DNA from 4 places in the Pseudoalteromonas sp. SWN166 genome. Region 2 is predicted to be linked to each of the others. Evidence: predicted binding sites of a transcription regulator. Region 2 holds the regulator's gene; each other region holds the start of a gene.

Region 1 (4,734 bases), on a different contig from region 2:
GCAAGGCATGTTAGTAACGAGCGGTGGTCGTCAAGTAATTGGCGAAGGCGGCCCTGTTATTTTACCTGTCCCGGTCGAAAAAATAGGGTTTAGTCAAGATGGTGCTATTCAAGTTCGACCACAAGGCGCACCGGCTAACTTTTTAGAAGAAGTAGACACGCTTAGAGTGGTTGAAGCAAATAGCTCACAGCTCGAAAAAGGTAACGATGGTTTATTTAGGCCAAAAGCAAATGTAACAGTAGATACCTCTGCCAATGTAAAAGTTTTAAGTGGTTCGCTTGAAATGTCTAATGTGAACCCTGTTCACGAAATGGTCGACATGATAAGCCACCAGCGCCAATTTGAATTACAAGTGAAATTAATGAAAACAGCTGAAGAAATTGACGAGCGTCAAGATCAGCTGTTACGCATTGTTTAACTTTAAAGTGAGGACACGATTATGAATCCAGCATTGTGGATCAGTAAAACGGGGCTAGACGCCCAACAAACCGATATATCGGTTATTTCAAATAACTTAGCGAATGCGAGTACCGTAGGTTACAAAAAAAGTCGCGCTATATTTGAAGATTTACTTTATCAAAATATTAATCAGCCGGGCGGTCGTTCATCGCAAGATACCGAAATGCCATCGGGCCTAATGTTAGGTGCGGGTGCAAAAGTTGTAGCCAACCAAAAAGAGTTTACGCAAGGCAATATGCTAACCACCGAAAACTCACTAGATTGGATGATTTCTGGCGAAGGTTTTTTTGAAGTACTGCAACCAGATGGCAATATTGCTTACTCGCGCAACGGCCAGTTTACTACCGATGGCGATGGTCGAATTGTAACATCGGGCGCAGGTTACGTTATTCAGCCAGAAATGAATGTACCAGACGATGCGCAATCAATTACGGTTTCGCAAGACGGAGAGGTATCTGTACGTGTTGCAGGCCAAGCCGATAACGTAGTCATTGGTCAGCTGACTATTAGTGACTTTATTAATCCATCGGGCCTTGAGCCAATTGGTCAAAACCTTTATACCGAAACCGCTGTAAGTGGTGCGCCGGTACAAGGTAACCCGGGTGTTGAAGGATTAGGTAGCATTATTCAAGGTTCACTCGAAACATCAAACGTAAATGTAACTGAAGAGCTAGTAAATCTAATCGAAACTCAGCGTATTTACGAAATGAACTCAAAAGTAATTTCGGCCGTTGACGAAATGATGAGTTATATCAATCAGCAGCTTTAATAGAGTAGGGGGAATTATGCGTAATATTATTTTATTTGCAGCGGGCACATTATTTTTAAGTGGCTGTATGTCTACGCAAAATAGCGAAGTAGTACAGGACGATCCTTACTACGCACCTATGTACCCCGAGCCTATTTTAGAGCCGCTGGTAGCCACAGGTTCATTGTTTAATACTCATACATCAAACGACTTATATTCCGACAAAAAAGCGCTACGTACTGGCGATATAATTACGGTTAAATTGCAAGAGTCTACTCAAGCAACAAAAGCCGCTAAAACAGAAACAGACAAAGAAACCGACGCAAGCTTAGACCCAGTGATTGGCTTAGGTGGCCTACCTGTAAATATAGGTGGCGATAGTATTCAGTTTGGTATTGGTAGCGATTCGTCGTTTACGGGCGATTCAAAATCAAACCAGTCAAACAGCTTAGTGGGCGATATTTCGGTTAATGTAATGCGCGTTTTACCTAATGGCAACTTAGTTATACGCGGCGAAAAATGGCTAACGCTTAATACCGGCGAAGAGTTTATTCGTTTAGAAGGGCTAGTACGCCCTCAAGACGTAAGCGCCGATAATACGGTTGAATCAAACCGTATTGCTAATGCACGTATTCAATACTCAGGTAAAGGGCAAACGCAAGAAGCGCAAAGTCCTGGTTGGCTTACACGTTTCTTTAGCAGTTCGCTGTTTCCATTTTAGAGGGTTACAACATGAATAGCCTTAAAGCTTTATGTTTAGTTGTGTTATTAGGCTGGCAGTTTACTGCCAGTGCTGAGCGCATAAAAGATGTGTCTATGGTTGAGGGCGTGCGCTCTAACCAATTAGTGGGTTATGGCTTAGTGGTTGGTTTACCTGGCACTGGCGAGCAAAACTCATATACACAACAAAGTTTTAGAGGCATGTTGAACAGCTTTGGCATTACGCTACCTTCAACTCAAAGTCCTAAAATTAAAAATGTTGCCGCTGTTGCTGTGCATGCAGAATTACCCGCATTTAGAAAGCCTGGGCAAACAATAGATATTACGGTTTCGTCTATTGGTAGTGCAGGCAGTTTACGTGGCGGTACTTTACTACAAACTTTTTTAAAGGGTGTAGATGGCAATGTGTATGCAATAGCACAAGGTAGCTTAATTGTCGGTGGCTTAGGTGCACAAGGCCTTGATGGTAGTAAGGTTGTAATTAACACCCCTACAGTTGGTCGTATACCAAATGGCGCAACAGTTGAACGCACCGTAGAAAGCCCATTTATGCAAGGCGATTACATTACCTTCAACTTAAATCGCCCAGACTTTACAACGGCAAAACGCCTAGAAAAAACAATTAATGACCTAGTTGGCCCAAATAGCGCACAAGCAATTGATTCGGTCTCTATTCGTGTTATTGCACCACGCGATGCATCCCAGCGGGTATCGTACTTATCGACACTCGAAAACTTAGAATTTAAACCAGCTGACATGGCCGCTAAAATTATAGTTAACTCGCGCACCGGTACAATTGTTATTGGCAAAAACGTTAAGCTTCAGCCTGCGGCTATAACTCACGGTGGCTTAACCGTAACAATTGCAGAGCAACAAAACGTGTCGCAACCAAACCCGCTAGCAAACGGTGATACAGTTGTCACACAGCAAAGTATTATTGATGTAAACCAAGACGACTCGCGCGCCTTTGTATTTAATCCAGGTGTAAGCCTTGACGATTTAGTTCGCGCAATTAACGAAGTAGGCGCAGCGCCTGGTGACTTAATGGCTATTTTAGAAGCACTAAAAGAAGCCGGCGCAATTAACGGACAGTTAGTTGTTATATAAATAACCCAAGTCAATAAATAACGTATTACTTAAGCCCTATATTTTTGAAGCTAGGGCTTTTTATTTACAGCAACTTAAGTTTATTATTTTTATCTTCCTTGTTTTATCGGTAGTGGCTCAATTTTTGCATTTTTAACTGCATTATTCATTTTGTGTCAAAAAGCCGATGGAAACTAATCACCTCGATAAACAAAACTTTTTTGATTTAGGCAACTTAGATTCACTTCGTAAAGAAGCCTTAACGAGTGGCGATGCATCAACTGATGCCTCTAAAGCTGCGCTCAAAAAAGCGGCCGCACAATTTGAAGCCATTTTTACGCAAATGTTGCTCAAAGGAATGCGCAAAGCTAACGAAGCATTTGAAGACAAAGACAGTCCATTTAATTCAAGTGGCGTAAAGTTTTTTGAAGAAATGCACGATCAGCAACTTTCAACAGAGCTTTCATCAAATGGCTCGTTAGGCCTTGCCGATTTAATTGTTCAGCAGTTATCGCCTGAGTCTAAAAACTTTATGCCAGGCTCTGTGCTTAGAACAACCAACGATATTTTTAGCGATACGCAAGTCGGATCCGCTCTTCCTCATGAGCAAAAAAATAAGCAACCCGATCTTATCGTTAAGAGTACTAAAGCCGATATTGCTGAGCCTAAAGTCGATACTGCAGAATCTAAAACCGATAGCCCAACATTTAAAAATGCAGAAGAGTTTGTAAGTTCAGTGTGGGGACACGCTAAAACTGCAGCGCAAAAAATAGGTTTAAACCCAGCGGTAATGGTTGCTCAAGCGGCACTTGAAACCGGTTGGGGTAAACACATTATTAATAAAAGTGACGGTGGCAGCTCAAATAACTTATTTAATATTAAGTCAGATAAAAGCTGGGAAGGCGACAAAGCAAGCAAAGTAACGCTTGAGTTTGAGCAAGGCACACCCGTTAAAAAACAAGCCAGCTTTAGAGCCTACGATTCAATTAAAGATAGCGTGAACGACTTCGTTGATTTTTTAACGCAAAACCCACGCTACCAAGAAGCATTACAAAATACAGCAAAACCAAATGACTTTTTAGATTCATTACAAAAAGCAGGTTATGCAACCGATCCAAATTACGCCAGCAAAATAAAAAATGTGCTCAATAGCAGCCAGCTAAAAGACATTGCGGCAAACGTGATCCGCCAAGGAGTAGAGTAACATGTCGTTTAATTTATTAAACATTGCCAGTTCTGGGGTTAGAGCAAGCTCGGAGCTACTGCAAACGACAAGTAAAAATATCGCCAATGTTAATACAGAAGGCTACGTACGTGAGCGCACTGAGTTTACTACTATGGTTGATAACCAAGTGGGGCGAGGCGAAACATACCGATTACTAAACGAGTTTGCTCAGTCACAGCTAAATCGTGACACCTCTAATAAATCGTTTTTCGATCAGTTTATTACTGAGGCTAATCGAGTTGATACTATTTTTTCTGAAGAGTCGAACAACCTTTCGACTGGCATTAACTCTTTATTTAATAACGTGCAAGAAGCGCTTAATCAGCCGTCATCTACCGTTGCTCGCTCATTAGTAATGACCGACGCGCAAAGCTTAATTGATCAAATGGATAGGCTTTCGGGCATCGTGCTTGATCAAAAAAGTATAGTAAACGAGCAGCTCGAAATATTTTCAGATGAAGCAAACTCACTCATTCAAAGTATTAGCACGCTAAAT
Region 2 (4,734 bases):
ACTTAACCGATAACGCCATGATAGACAAAATCAATGCTGATAATATTCAGGTAGATATAAAGCTATTAACAATGCGTTCGGAGCAACCCGTTATCATCACCGGACCCAATTTAAAAATCACCGGTAAAGGCCTAGAAGCCGACTTAAAAACCGAAGTGATAAAACTAATTAACCATACGCGAACCATATACTATGACCAATAAAATATTAAAATCACTTATTATTCCTACACTTATAATAGCGTTTAATAGTAATGCTGCAGAACAAAACTCGCAACCTGCTGCAAATCAAATTTCAATAAGCGCCGATAAGCAAGAAGGCCAATTAAAAGCTAACGTGGGTATTTTTGAGAAAAACGTTGAGATTATTCACGGTAATCGCCGAATTACAGCAGACCGCCTCGAAGTACATAAGCGCGATGAACTTGGTGATAACCAGCAACTATTAATTGCCACGGGTAGCCCTGCTCGCTTTGAAGAGAAGCAATCAGATGGCACAACTATGAGCGCCAGTGCAGACGAAGTTCGTTACGATGTATCTAAACGTTTTTTAACGCTTGTTGGTAATGCACAAGTATCGCAAGCAGGACAAAAAATTAATGCTAAAAGTATTACCTACGATATAGAACAACAGTTAATCAGTGCCGAAAAAGATGAAAACTCAACTGACCGCGTTCACACGATTTTAGTGCCTATCGAAACTAAAAAAAGTAAAAAAGACGATAAAGGTCAACCATGAGTACATTAAAAGCAGAACTATTAGCAAAGAGCTATAAAGGCCGTGAAGTTGTCAAAAACGTCGGTCTTGAAGTAAAAGCTGGCAGTATTGTTGGCTTACTTGGCCCTAACGGCGCAGGTAAAACCACCACGTTTTATATGATTGTGGGACTTGTACCTAGCGACAAAGGTAAAATTTCTATCGATGATAACGATATTACTCTTTTACCTATGCATAGTCGTGCTAGATTAGGCATTGGCTACTTACCACAAGAGTCTTCAATTTTTAGAAAACTGACTGTTTATCAAAACTTAATGGCAATTTTAGAAACACGCAAAGAGTTAAATAAGCAAGCCCGAGAAGACACGCTCGATAAATTATTAGATGAATTTAGCATACAACACATTCGTGATAGCCAAGGTATGGCATTATCGGGTGGCGAACGTCGCCGCGTGGAAATAGCACGTGCGCTGGCAGCCGATCCTAAATTTATATTATTGGATGAACCATTTGCAGGTGTTGACCCGATTTCGGTATTAGATATAAAGAAAATAATAGAACATCTCAAAAATCGTGGGATTGGTGTATTGATTACCGATCATAACGTAAGAGAAACCCTTGATGTTTGTGAAAAAGCCTACATTGTTTCTCATGGGGAGCTGATTGCATCAGGTACTCCAGAACACGTATTAAATGATAAAACAGTACGCGATGTTTACTTAGGCGAGCAATTTAGGCTGTAACATTTACGCCATGTCTTTAAGCATCTGCTAGTATTAATTATAACAACATAAAAGGATTGTTAGAGATACATGAGGCAATCACTACAGCTGCGCATGGGCCAGCAACTTACAATGACTCCACAGCTGCAACAAGCTATTCGTTTGTTGCAACTCAGTACATTGGATCTCCAGCAAGAAATACAAGAAGCTCTCGACAGCAACCCGCTATTAGAGGTTGAAGAACCAGACTATTCCGAAGACGCTGCAGGTAAAAACGAGCAAAAAGCAGATACAGATGACATAACTGTTAGCGCATCTGCCGATGATGCTCCAAGCGAATACGAACAAGATAGTGGTGAAGCACTTGCAAAAGACACGCTAAGTGACGACATGGCTATGGATGTTAGTTGGGATGAGTACATGAGTGCCGCCCCTGCAGCATCATCAGGTCCAATGCCTGAAGACGAATCAATATACCAAGGCGCCTCTACTGAAACGCTTCATGAGTATTTAATGTGGCAATTACAACTAACGCCATTTAGCCCTACCGATGAAGCCATTGCTATTGCTATTGTAGAAGCCGTCGATGATTCAGGCATTTTAACACTAAGCTGCGAAGAAATTTTAGAAAGCTTTAATCAAGAAAACGAAGAAGATAACGAAGTTGAACTTGATGAAATTGAAGCAGTATTAAAGCGCATCCAACTGTTTGATCCTGTCGGTATTGCTGCACGTAGTTTACAAGAGTGTTTATGTATTCAACTTAACCAGTTTGATAAAGAAACACCTTACATTAATGAAACGAAAATGATTTTAACCGAGCATATTGATTTATTAGCAGCTCGTGACTATCGTACATTAATGAAGAAGACTAAGCTCAAAGAAGAAGAGCTTAAAGAAGTAATGACATTAATACATACTCTTAGCCCTAAGCCTGCAGATACTATTGTAAGAGAAGAGTCTGAGTATGTTATTCCTGATGTGTCAGTTAAAAAAATTAAAGGCCGCTGGGTTGTTGAGTTAAACCCAGATAGCATGCCTAAAATTCGTGTTAATAGCCAATACGCTGCAATGTCTCGCACTGTAAAATCCAGTGGTGACAGCCAGTTTATTCGCTCACATTTACAAGAAGCTAAATGGTTTATTAAAAGCTTAGAAAGTAGAAACGACACACTATTAAAAGTAACTAATTGCATTGTTAAGCAGCAACAAGGCTTTTTTGAACACGGCCCTGAAGCCATGAAACCAATGGTCTTAAATGATGTTGCTGAAATGGTAGAAATGCACGAATCAACAATTTCGCGCGTAACAACTCAAAAATATATGCACACACCCCGTGGTATATTTGAGCTTAAATACTTTTTCTCAAGCCATGTAAGCACCGAAAATGGAGGTGAATGCTCATCTACAGCAATACGTGCGCTTATCCGAAAATTAATCGCAGCAGAAAACTCAGCAAAACCATTGAGTGATAGCAAAATAGCGGATATATTGGCTGAGCAAGGAATTAAAGTAGCGAGACGTACAATCGCAAAATACCGCGAGTCTCTGGCTATTCCACCGTCAAATCAACGTAAAAGCTTGATTTAAGACGCTAAACAAAGAGGGTAATGCTTATGCAACTAAACTTAACTGGTCGTCACGTAGAATTAACCGATTCATTAAGAGACTATATTAATACTAAATTTGCGAAGCTAGAAAGACACTCTGATCATATTAATAATGTTCATGTCATTCTTGATGTAGAAAAACTAAATCAAAAAGCAGAAGCGACAATACACGTAAGTGGCGCCGAACTCTTTGCCTCTACAGAACATCAAGATATGTATGCCGCCATTGACTCGTTGATCGACAAGCTAGATCGCCAAGTAATTAAACACAAAGAGAAGCTTGCTCGACACTAATATGATGAAATTAAGCTCACTTATATGCCAGGACTGCAGCAAAGCTGCGGTCCTTTTTAATAGCAAAAAAAGGATTTTAGAGTTCATTAGCGAACTTGCTCACGCTAAACTTCCATACCTACCGCAACAAGACATTCTAACTGCTTTAATGAGTAGAGAGAAATTGGGTAGTACAGGTATAGGGCGTGGCATTGCGATTCCTCACGGAAGAATGAGCGGTGCAGAAGAGCCTTTGGCTTTAGTGCTCGTTAGCGAAACGCCAATAAATTTTGATGCTATAGATAACCGCCCTGTTGATATTTTCGTCGCACTCATCGTACCAGATGGAGATAACCAGCAGCACTTAAAGACTCTAGCTACCATTGCTGATAGACTCAATAACAAAGATTTTTGTAAGCAGTTACGTAGTGCAAAATCAGATGCTGAACTTTACCAAGTTATTGTTGATCAATCGTAGTTTTATTAAAGGGTGATAAATGGAGTTAATTATCATAAGTGGCCGTTCTGGTTCTGGGAAATCGGTTGCTTTACGCGTTGTAGAAGATTTAGGTTATTATTGCGTAGATAATATTCCAGTAAACCTACTGCCTTCATTAGTGCGCAGTGTATCTGATAGCTACGATAGAATTGCTGTCAGCATTGATGTTCGAAACATTCCTAAAGAGCAGGAAGAATTTAACGATATTCTTGAATACCTACCTGATTTTGCAAAACCTACATTATTTTATTTAGACAGCGACGATCAAACATTGATCAAACGCTTTTCTGAAACACGCAGATTACACCCATTATCAATAGATTCACTGCCTCTGGATTTAGCCATCAAAAAAGAAAAAGAATTACTTGATGTATTAATCACCCGCGCCGACTTTATGATAGACACGACTGACTTAAGCGTTCATCAACTCGCTGAATCTATTCGTGAAAAGATTTTAGGTAAAAAAGATAAGCAACTTATTGTCACGTTTGAATCGTTTGGTTTTAAACACGGTATCCCAAAAGAAGCAGACTATGTATTTGATGCACGCTTTTTACCAAACCCTCATTGGGAGCCTGAATTAAAGCCTTTAAATGGGTTAGATCAACCTGTTAAAGATTATTTGGCTAGTCATAGTATTGTGCAAAAGTTCACATGGCAAATTCAAACATTTGTACAAACGTGGTTGCCGCACTTAGAGAGAAATAACCGCAGTTATTTGACCATTGCCATTGGGTGTACGGGCGGTCAACATCGCTCTGTATATTTAGCGCAAACTATTGGTGAAAGTTTTGCAATGACACACCCCAATGTAAAAATTCGCCATCGCGAACAAGAAAAATAATATAGCTGAATAATCACCTGTTCAGCTTAGGTAGAGTAACTTATGCATTGTGAAGACACTTTTTTAATA
Region 3 (4,734 bases), on a different contig from region 2:
GGGGCCAATACCGTGGATGATCGAGGCCGCTATTATTTTATCGGCACTTGCTAAACACTGGGCTGATTTTTTTATTATTTTGGTTTTATTGTTATCTAACGTATTGGTAGGTTTTTGGGAAGAGCACCAAGCGGGCAATGCAATTGCTGCATTAAAAGCAAAATTAGCAAATAAGGCGAGAGTACGCCGCGATACTCAATGGCAAAACTTAAATGCCAGTGACCTTGTGCCAGGCGATGTTATAAGAATGCGTATGGGCGATATAGTGCCTGCTGATGCGCGTTTGTTAGATGGCGATACAGTAGAGGTCGATCAATCATCACTTACGGGTGAGTCGTTACCGGTTATAAAGTCGGCGGGTGAAACTGTTTATTCTGGCTCTATTATCCGCCAAGGTGAAATAGAGGCAATAGTATACGCGACCGGTGCAAATACCTTTTTTGGTAAAACAGCACAGTTAGTACAAGGGGAGCGAACTGCAAGTCATTTTCAGCGAGCAGTGCTTAAAATTGGTAATTATTTAATAATGCTTGCTGCGGCTTTAGTACTGCTTATAGTTATTGTTGCTTTGTTTCGCGATGATCCAATGATCACCACATTACAGTTTGCACTCGTATTAACCGTTGCGGCAATACCAGTCGCCATGCCAACAGTGCTATCAGTTACCATGGCTGTAGGCGCTCGTTTATTGGCTAAAAAGCAAGTGGTTGTAACGCGCTTAGCTGCAATTGAAGAGCTAGCGGGTGTTGATATTTTGTGCTCTGATAAAACAGGCACACTTACGCAAAATTTATTAACGTTAGGCGACCCGTTCTGTGTTGATAATGCACTTAATGGAGTAACCCGCGATGACGTTATATTGAACGCCGCATTAGCATCTCGCTCAGAAAATAACGATCCGATTGACTTAGCAGTATTACAAAGTGTAAAAGCTGAGCATCATCTAGATTCCTACCATATAGAGCATTTTCAACCATTTGATCCTATAAGCAAACGCACTGAAGCGTCAGTTAAAAATGCTGATGGCAAAACGTTTAAAGTGACCAAAGGTGCACCGCAGGTTATTTTAGCTTTGTCGGCTAATATTGAGACAGTTAAAACTCAAGTTGAGGCGTCAATAGATGAATTTGCAGCACGTGGGTTTCGCTCTTTAGCGGTTGCTAAAACAGACGGTCAGGATAAATGGCAATTTATAGGTGTATTGCCGCTTTTTGATCCACCGCGTGAAGAGGCAATACAAACCATTGCCGATGCAAAAGAAATGGGTATGAGCGTTAAAATGGTCACCGGCGACCAAGTGGCGATTGCACGCGAAACTGCCAGTAAACTCGGTTTAGGAACGAATATTTTAGATGCCAGTGGTTTTGGTGCCGTTGAGCATCATAAAACAACGCAGCTAGATGACTCTATCGAGAGCGCGGATGGTTTTGCGCAAGTATTCCCTGAGCATAAATACCATATTATTGATGTGCTACAGCATAGAGGGCACATTGTTGGTATGACCGGAGATGGCGTAAATGATGCGCCAGCACTTAAAAAAGCTGACTGTGGTATTGCTGTATCGGGTGCTACAGATGCAGCGCGTTCAGCGGCATCAATCGTATTAATGACCGATGGCTTGTCGGTTATTATTGATGCAGTTAAAGAGAGCCGAAAAATCTTTCAACGCATGAACAGTTATGCAATTTACCGCGTTGCAGAAACACTTCGCGTATTACTGTTTATGACCATGGCGATATTAATTTTTAACTTTTATCCGTTAACAGCCGTGATGATAGTGATGCTTGCTTTACTTAACGATGCCGCCATTTTGTCTATTGCGTACGATAATGTGCATTATCAAAATAAGCCCGAAACATGGAATATGCGGCTCGTTTTAGGGATCTCTTCAGTACTGGGGATTGTAGGGCCAATAGCTGCCTTTGGTTTGTTTTATTTAGGCGATAAAGTATTTGAATTTGACCGCCCTCATCTTCAAACATTAATGTATTTATTACTTTCTGTAGCAGGGCATTTAACTATATTTTCTGCGCGTACTCGCGGTCCATTTTGGTCAATTAAGCCGTCAAATATATTAATGGCAGCGGTATTTGGTACGCAAATAATAGCAACGTTGATTGCTGTTTACGGCGTGTTTATGACTCCACTAGGATGGGGATGGGCATTTGCTGTATGGGCATATGCCTTGGTGTGGTTTTTTATTAATGATGGCTTAAAACTAATTGCCTATAAAGTTTTTGATCCAACAGAAGCTCCCTTACTAGAGAAGAGTTAGCACATAGGCTTAAAAAATGGTTATAAGCCAAGTGGCTTATAACCAATAAGTACACAGGGAGTGTATATAAGATAGTTCAATTATGTGTGAGTAGAGTTACTCACAAATAAAAAGTATTAGTGCATTGCATCGTTATACTGCTTTGCCAAGCTTTGTTTTTGCCCTTCGGTTAATGCTTTACCCGCTAATTGAAATACTTCATGTTCTTCTTCACTCAGATGATGGTGCACTAAATGATGCAACTTTTTAGCTGCAACTAACCATGCAGACGAGCTCATTTCGGTATCTTCAAGTTGTTCAATTAATTCATCAATTTCGTGATGTTCAGCTACGCTGTGGCGCGCTTTTTCGTGTGTTAAGTCATCAAACATAAGGGGGTTATAAAAGTAACGTTCTTCAAATTTTGCGTGATCTTCTAATTCTGTTTTTAGCTCATCCATTAGCTTGTGGCGCTGCTCTGTGTCGCCGTGTGTTTGAATAAGTGCATCTACCAATTCTCGTTGTTTGTCATGATCGTGACGTAGTGCTTCAAAAATATTCATAACTAATCCTTTTACAATTTATTTGCTTATACCTTTAACAAGCAAACTAAATGCCAAACCTTAAATTATTGTATTTTATCGCTTTTTATTTTAATTTTTTGTTTTTCAGTGTTGGTACTGTAAATTTTACAGTGATGTGAGTGCAATAATTTCAGGTTTTTAAATAGCGAATTTATAGGCACAGGCAAGGCCTCTACAGATGCTTACAAATATTTACTGGCTGCATATTTTATTGTAGTGATAAAGTAGCAGCATTATTTAGGTACAACTTATAACGATTACCCCATACTTATGTGCCTTATAGAGTTTTAATTCAGAGGATAGTTTAAGGATGAACATAAAAAGCCCCGTCGCTGCATTATTACTGTGCGCTTTATTAAGTGCATGTAGTACAGCCCCGCGTTCAGACCCTAACTTTTGCATTGAAGAGGCTGAAATGGTTGATCGAAATGACGCTCAAACAAGCACAGAGGTTTATAATCAATGCATAAGCGCGCAAATAAAAAAAGATGAAAAAAACGACACTTTCTTTGATGCAGTGGGGGCGTTCTTTTTTGAATTTTTTGTAATGGTGGTAGAAAAGTAAATACGGCTAACTTTCAGCTATAGTCTAAAGCAAATAAGTTGCGTAAAAATAGGATTAGTTATGAAGCAATTTTTGATAACAATTTCACTTTTATTATTATTAAACGGCTGTGCAGCGCAACCTTATGCGGGCTCAGCAAAGTGCATGGAACAAGCTGATATTGCATACGAAACCGACACACTTAAAAATGAGCCATTAGATAATGAATGCAAAGCTACAAAAGTAAATACGCCTAATAAAGAGCTTGAGAATCATGGCTTGGTTGATCGAAGCCTTTTACAGCTAATGGTTAGTTTTTTAAATAGCGTATTTTAATAGTAAAAATATAATTAAATAAGGTATGTATGAGGGAAGAACTAAGAGCAAAAATAATTACCGTATGCGATAAAAAAATAGCCAGCAAAGGCGAAAACGTTGGGCTTTCTTTTTATGCATTTTTTGCCAATAAAAACGACAACCCAGAGCTACTCATGGAAGCAGCTACTTGGTGGATACACATTCATAAATTAGATCATTTTGTAAAAGCAAAGACCATCAAACAAATGATCTTAGATAGGCTTTAGCTTAAAAATCTGCGGCTACTTCAAACTCTAATCGTTTAAGCGTAATTGGGTGAGTAAATGCTAAGTATTCTGCATGTAAATGTAATCGTTCGGCTTTTTGCCCGTAATGTGTGTCGCCTATAATTGGCATGTTTAAACCTAAGCTGTGCGCGCAATGCACTCTTAATTGATGAGTTCGCCCTGTTTTAGGGTATAACTGTAATCGGGTAATATTGTTGTTACGCTCTAAAACCTGCCAGGTAGTAAGTGATGGCTTACCATGCTTGTAACACACCATTTGGCGCGGTTTATCATCAAAGTCGAGCACTAAGGGTAAATCAATTACTCCGCTATCCTCAGCTACATTACCATTAACTAATGCGACATAACGTTTATCTATGGTGCGGTCAATAAACTGCTTTTGCAGTGCTTTGTGCACGCGTTTATTAAGTGCGATCATCAATAATCCAGAAGTCGACATATCTAATCTGTGTACAATTAGCGGCCCTGAAGCCTCTGGAAATTGCGTTTTTATGCGCATATATACTGAGTCTTCAATATTTACGCCAGGTACCGATAAAAACTCTGCAGGCTTATTTACCACAAGTAAGTCATCATCTTTATAAATAATACTTAAATCTTTACCTTGGGCTGGGTTGATAAGTAGCGGGTTGTTTTCAACATTTAAGCCTTTTAGCATATGCCCGAGTATTGGCTGACATTTACTGTAACAAGAAGGGTAGTAGTTTTTATGCTGCCTAATTGCTGACTTAGGCGCGGCTCCCCACC
Region 4 (4,734 bases), on a different contig from region 2:
ATTAACAATAAACCGGTCGTTATTGATTTTAACCACGACGGCGTAAACGATTTGGTTTTTTCAAATGACTTTGGAGCCGATGTTTTGCTTGGTACTTCAGAAGGCTTTGCTCAAAAGCTTACCTCGATTGATTTTAACATCGAATTAGGCGAGTTAAGTAATGGCGAGACTCGCAAAATAAAGCAAATTATTGATATTAATAATGACGGATTTCTAGATTTTACAACCAGACAGTTTAAGCCAACGCAAGGTATGGATTCGTTAGATATAAAAATAGCACATACTTTGTACCTAGGAAGTGCTAAAGGCTTTAGTAATTCGCCCATTCCCTTATTTGAAACACAAGGCCCCAGTGAATTATTGCTCAAAACTGATTTTAATAACGATGGCTTAATCGATTTACAAAAAATGGATTTAGATATTGGCTTAGGTACTATCGCTTCTATGGCATTGGGCGGCGGCAGTACTGATGTAGATGTAGAGATGAACCTTTATAAGCAGCAGCCTGATGGTTCATTTGCCAATGAATCGAGTATCGAACTTGATTTAGAAATGGAAGTGGGAATGAACGGCGATGACTCCGACCCAGCGCTCTATTTTGGCGATATTAACGGCGACAGCTATATTGACGCGGTTTACAAATACAGTAAAAAAACACTGTATATTTATTACGGAGAGCAAGATTCACTCCTCAATAAAAAACGTAAAAAATTAAAATTAACACTACCTAAAAATAATAAAGATATTCTATTAGTTGATATAAACCAAGATGGTAAAAAAGACTTTGTATTTAAATTTACCGAAGAAGATGGCACCAGCAAAATAGAAACACGTTTAAATTAAGCCAATAAAAAAAGCCCAACAGAATTAACCGTTGGGCTTTGGACTTAAGACTTATGAGTAACAATCAGCTTACTCTAAGCTATAACACCTAAGCAGTTACATTTAGCAGTGAATCGCCTTCACTTAAACCAAACTTCTCTTGCACTGATGCAAGAATCGATTCTTTATCTTCATCAGACAACTGACTTGAATACTCAGTTAATAGCTCATCTAAGTAGCTCACTACTTCGTCTGTATCTACTGATTCTAATGAGTTTTGTGGCGGTGGCGGCGGTCTTTGACCTTCTACACGTCCTGCATCACCAATACTTTTAGCATCAAACTCAAGTTCGCCCATTAAATCAGCAAGCTCTTTTGTTGGTGCAATACCTTGCTCTTTAAACGCAGCTTGAATACTTTGCGCATCGTCGCTAGTTAAGTTTTCTGCATCAAACTCTGCAAGCGTTTCTTTAACAAAGTCGCTTTGCTCTGTTGTTAGTTTTGCAGCTTGGCTATTTTGCTGTGGCATATAGCTTGCTGAACTACTGATATTGTTAATCATTTTAGTATCCTTTCAACGTTCACGACGAGGTGGTTTATGTTCACTTAGCTCTTGCTCACTAATTTCGCCATTGCCATCAGCATCTATAGAATCAAAAATTGTTTGTGCATCGCCGTGTGGCGGTTTTTTAGCATTAAATTCTTCAAAGCTAATTACGCCATTACCATCAGCATCAATACTTGAAAAGTCAGGTTTTTCAGGAGGATTGTCACCGCCTCGAGCAGCTACATTAGCTGAAAAAGCAATAGATAATATTGCCACTGTGGCAAGAGTTGAAAAATGCTTCATAGTAATAACCTCGTATTTAAGAATTAAATTAATATTACCCTTTAAAAATGCAAACAATGTGCAAATAATAAGGAAGTAATAAATTATTTTTAATAAAACTGATGATTCAAAAAAGTTCCGGTTGATTGGTTTGCAATCAATATATAAGCTAATAAAAAATACAATTAATAACTCTCAAGCAGTTGCGTTACTGCCCTTAATTCTCAAAGCTGATATACTGCTTGAGCCAATTAAACAAACAAATACAGAGCACTTTCATAAATAATGATTAATAACCAACCCTATTTAGCAGGCAATCTGTGAAAATACCTAAACGCCTACAACCCCTTGTTGATGATGGCCTTATTGACGAAGTTATAAGCCGACTAATGAGCGGTAAAGAAGCCGATGTATTTATTGTGCGTTGTGGTGAACACATTCGCTGCGCAAAGGTTTATAAAGATGCGGTTAAGCGTAGCTTTAAAAAAGCAGCACAATACCAAGAAGGCCGGAAAGTACGTGGCGGTCGCCAAGCGCGTGCCATGGGTAAACGTTCTAGCTATGGCCGTCAATTAGAAGAAGAAATTTGGCAAAATGCTGAAGTAGATGCTTTATCTCGTTTAGCTGGCGTAGGTGTACGTGTTCCTGATACTTACTTTTGTATTGATGGCGTGCTGCTTATGGAACTCGTGTCGGACGAGGACGGTAATGTAGCTCCTCAACTTGGGCATGTAGTTTTTAGCGAAGAGCAAGCTATTGAGCAACATAAACTCATGATGCATTACATTAAGCTTATGCTTTGCGCAGGTATAATACACGGTGACTTATCTGAATTTAATGTACTTGTAGATAATAACGGCCCTGTAATTATAGATTTACCGCAAGCAGTTAACGCTTCTGCAAATAACAGTGCACAAGCTATGTTTGCACGCGATGTAAATAACATCCGTCGCTATTATGGCGAATTTGCGCCAAGCATACTAAAAACTCAATACGCTAAAGAAATGTGGGCATTATTTGAAGAGGCAAATTTAACGCCTAATTCAACGCTTACTGGTGAATTTGAAGACAGCGACGAACTTGCTGATGTAGATTCTATTCTTGATGAAATTCAGGCGGCAGAATACGAAGAGTTTGATCGTTTAGAACGAATTAAAAATGCTGACGACGATGAGTAGATCATCGTCATAGCTTACTAAAGCCCCCTTACTACGGATACACAAATCGGTAGCCAACGCCATAAACAGACTGAATAACACTTTCAGTTTGTGTCACTTCATCTAGTTTTTTACGCAACTTTTTAATATGGCTATCAATAGTACGGTGGCTTACAATACGCTGATCGGCGTACATTGTATCCATTAAGCTATCGCGCGAATAAATACGGTTAGGGTTATTAAACAAAGGTTTAAATAACTGAAACTCAAAGTTAGTAAGCTCAATACAACTGGTTTTAAATTTTACAGTGTAGGTGCTTTCATCAAGTTGCATAACCGTTGCTTTTGGCTCTTCGCTATTGAGGCGCCTCAAAATAGCTTTAACTCGCGCCACCAGCTCAGCATAACTAAACGGCTTACAAATATAATCATCTGCGCCTAATTCAAGCCCAAGTAATCTATCTATTTCTTCTACTTTTGCCGATACCATAATAATAGGCACATTTGAAAAGCGCCTGATTGCTTTACACAATTCAATACCACTTTGACCTGGTAGCATTATGTCGAGCAAAATTACGCTCGGCCTGTTAATTTCAAGCCAAGGTAATACTTCATTTCCGTGATGTATTTGATGAGTAACAAAATGATGGCTACTTAAAAAGTCACTCATTAAGTTAGCTAGCTTTACTTCATCTTCTACAATCAGTATTTGTTCGCTCATAGAGTTCTCTGTTATTAGTAATCCAAAATTAGGATAAAAATACCATATCAAACAAAGTTCAAGTTACGTATTTTTTGTGAATCAACTAAAGCTAAATAGTTGGTAGCCTAATAATAATAGCAAGGCCGCCTAAACTGGCTTTTTCAGCGGCTATTTCACCTTTGTGTCCTTTAACTATATGCTGACAAATAGACAAACCTAAGCCTGAACCGCCCTCTTGACGATTACGCGAGCTATCTACTCGATATAAATACTCAAACAAATGCGATAAATGCGACTGATCTACACCTACGCCATTATCTTCAATTATAAGCTCTAAGTAGGTTTGCCCTTTAATGCTTATATTACTAGCCGTTAATGAAATAGTTGTGCATTGAGCATAATGTACCGCGTTCATTAAAATATTATCGAGTAGCTGTAAAAGGCGCGTTTTATCTGCTTGTACAGTTATATGTTTAGCGCTATTTAGTAGATAAATTTTTATATTATGTTGTTCAAGTATAGCCTGATACTTTTGCTCTACAGTGCTTAATAGTAACGCCATGTCAGTAGGTTGCATAGTGTAGTGCATTCCCCCTAACTCTGCGCTGTTGAGCATATGTAAGTCGTCTATTAAGCGTTTTAAATGCAAAGCTTCATCGTTAGCCGAACTTATATTTTTTGTATTCGGTTCGCGTATGCCAAGTAGCATAGCTTCAAGTTCACCGAGTAAAATGCTCATTGGCGTCCTAAGCTCATGAGAAATATTAGCAAGCCAGCGTTTACGTACTTGCTCGTCTTTAGCGAGTGTAAATGCAAGCGTATTAAAATCTTCGCTTAATTGGCCTAATTCGTCTTTTCGCTCAAGCGTAAGTTTGGTCTCGTAATTCCCTTGTGTTAAGCGATGCATACCATTTGCAATTTGCTTTACAGGGCTAACTAAGTGGCGAGATAATAAAAAGGTAACAAGTAACGTAAGCAGTACCGCAGCTAATGCAATAAACCATAAATAGTTAGTTTGCTGTTGTAAAAAATCAAGCTCATAGCCATCAACCAAGCTATCTCTTTTGGAAACCGCTAAGTAACCCACTATTTTATCGCCCACTGTAATTTCGGTTGTTATATAGTTCAGGTCGCTGAGGTATCTACCCACTACTAGTTGTTTATTTTCGTCAAGCAAAGCATAGTGAGCAATATTTTCAGGTGGTAGGCGGCGACCATCCCCT

Evidence for each region. Region 2 encodes sigma-54, which starts transcription at its own class of promoters, with help from an activator protein. Its sites were predicted from a motif close to GTTGGCACGNNNNTNGNNT; they were not measured.
Region 1: the regulator sigma-54 is predicted to act here: its motif matches at 3,146-3,164, upstream of flgJ (flagellar assembly peptidoglycan hydrolase FlgJ).
Region 3: the regulator sigma-54 is predicted to act here: its motif matches at 2,857-2,875, upstream of I6F49_RS05255 (hemerythrin domain-containing protein).
Region 4: the regulator sigma-54 is predicted to act here: its motif matches at 1,720-1,738, upstream of I6F49_RS03295 (EF-hand domain-containing protein).

What each region holds. Positions count from the first base shown of each region.
Region 1 is NZ_JADYXB010000007.1:60,842-65,575, forward strand. Features, by position in the region: gene I6F49_RS06045 (flagellar basal body rod protein FlgF) at 1-418, shown strand, start outside; gene flgG (flagellar basal-body rod protein FlgG) at 440-1,228, shown strand; gene flgH (flagellar basal body L-ring protein FlgH) at 1,245-1,928, shown strand; gene I6F49_RS06060 (flagellar basal body P-ring protein FlgI) at 1,940-3,034, shown strand; gene flgJ (flagellar assembly peptidoglycan hydrolase FlgJ) at 3,201-4,217, shown strand; gene flgK (flagellar hook-associated protein FlgK) at 4,219-4,734, shown strand, end outside.
Region 2 is NZ_JADYXB010000008.1:120,283-125,016, forward strand. Features, by position in the region: gene lptC (LPS export ABC transporter periplasmic protein LptC) at 1-203, shown strand, start outside; gene lptA (lipopolysaccharide transport periplasmic protein LptA) at 193-738, shown strand; gene lptB (LPS export ABC transporter ATP-binding protein) at 735-1,460, shown strand; gene I6F49_RS07155 (RNA polymerase factor sigma-54) at 1,530-3,029, shown strand; gene hpf (ribosome hibernation promoting factor) at 3,056-3,343, shown strand; gene ptsN (PTS IIA-like nitrogen regulatory protein PtsN) at 3,348-3,800, shown strand; gene rapZ (RNase adapter RapZ) at 3,820-4,665, shown strand; gene I6F49_RS07175 (HPr family phosphocarrier protein) at 4,708-4,734, shown strand, end outside.
Region 3 is NZ_JADYXB010000006.1:54,813-59,546, reverse strand. Features, by position in the region: gene I6F49_RS05260 (plasma-membrane proton-efflux P-type ATPase) at 1-2,275, shown strand, start outside; gene I6F49_RS05255 (hemerythrin domain-containing protein) at 2,392-2,817, opposite strand; gene I6F49_RS05250 (hypothetical protein) at 3,149-3,403, shown strand; gene I6F49_RS05245 (hypothetical protein) at 3,464-3,718, shown strand; gene I6F49_RS05240 (DUF6500 family protein) at 3,748-3,966, shown strand; gene I6F49_RS05235 (RluA family pseudouridine synthase) at 3,968-4,734, opposite strand, start outside.
Region 4 is NZ_JADYXB010000003.1:209,447-214,180, forward strand. Features, by position in the region: gene I6F49_RS03285 (FG-GAP repeat domain-containing protein) at 1-843, shown strand, start outside; gene I6F49_RS03290 (hypothetical protein) at 932-1,384, opposite strand; gene I6F49_RS03295 (EF-hand domain-containing protein) at 1,397-1,672, opposite strand; gene I6F49_RS03300 (PA4780 family RIO1-like protein kinase) at 1,972-2,829, shown strand; gene I6F49_RS03305 (response regulator) at 2,861-3,529, opposite strand; gene I6F49_RS03310 (ATP-binding protein) at 3,621-4,734, opposite strand, start outside.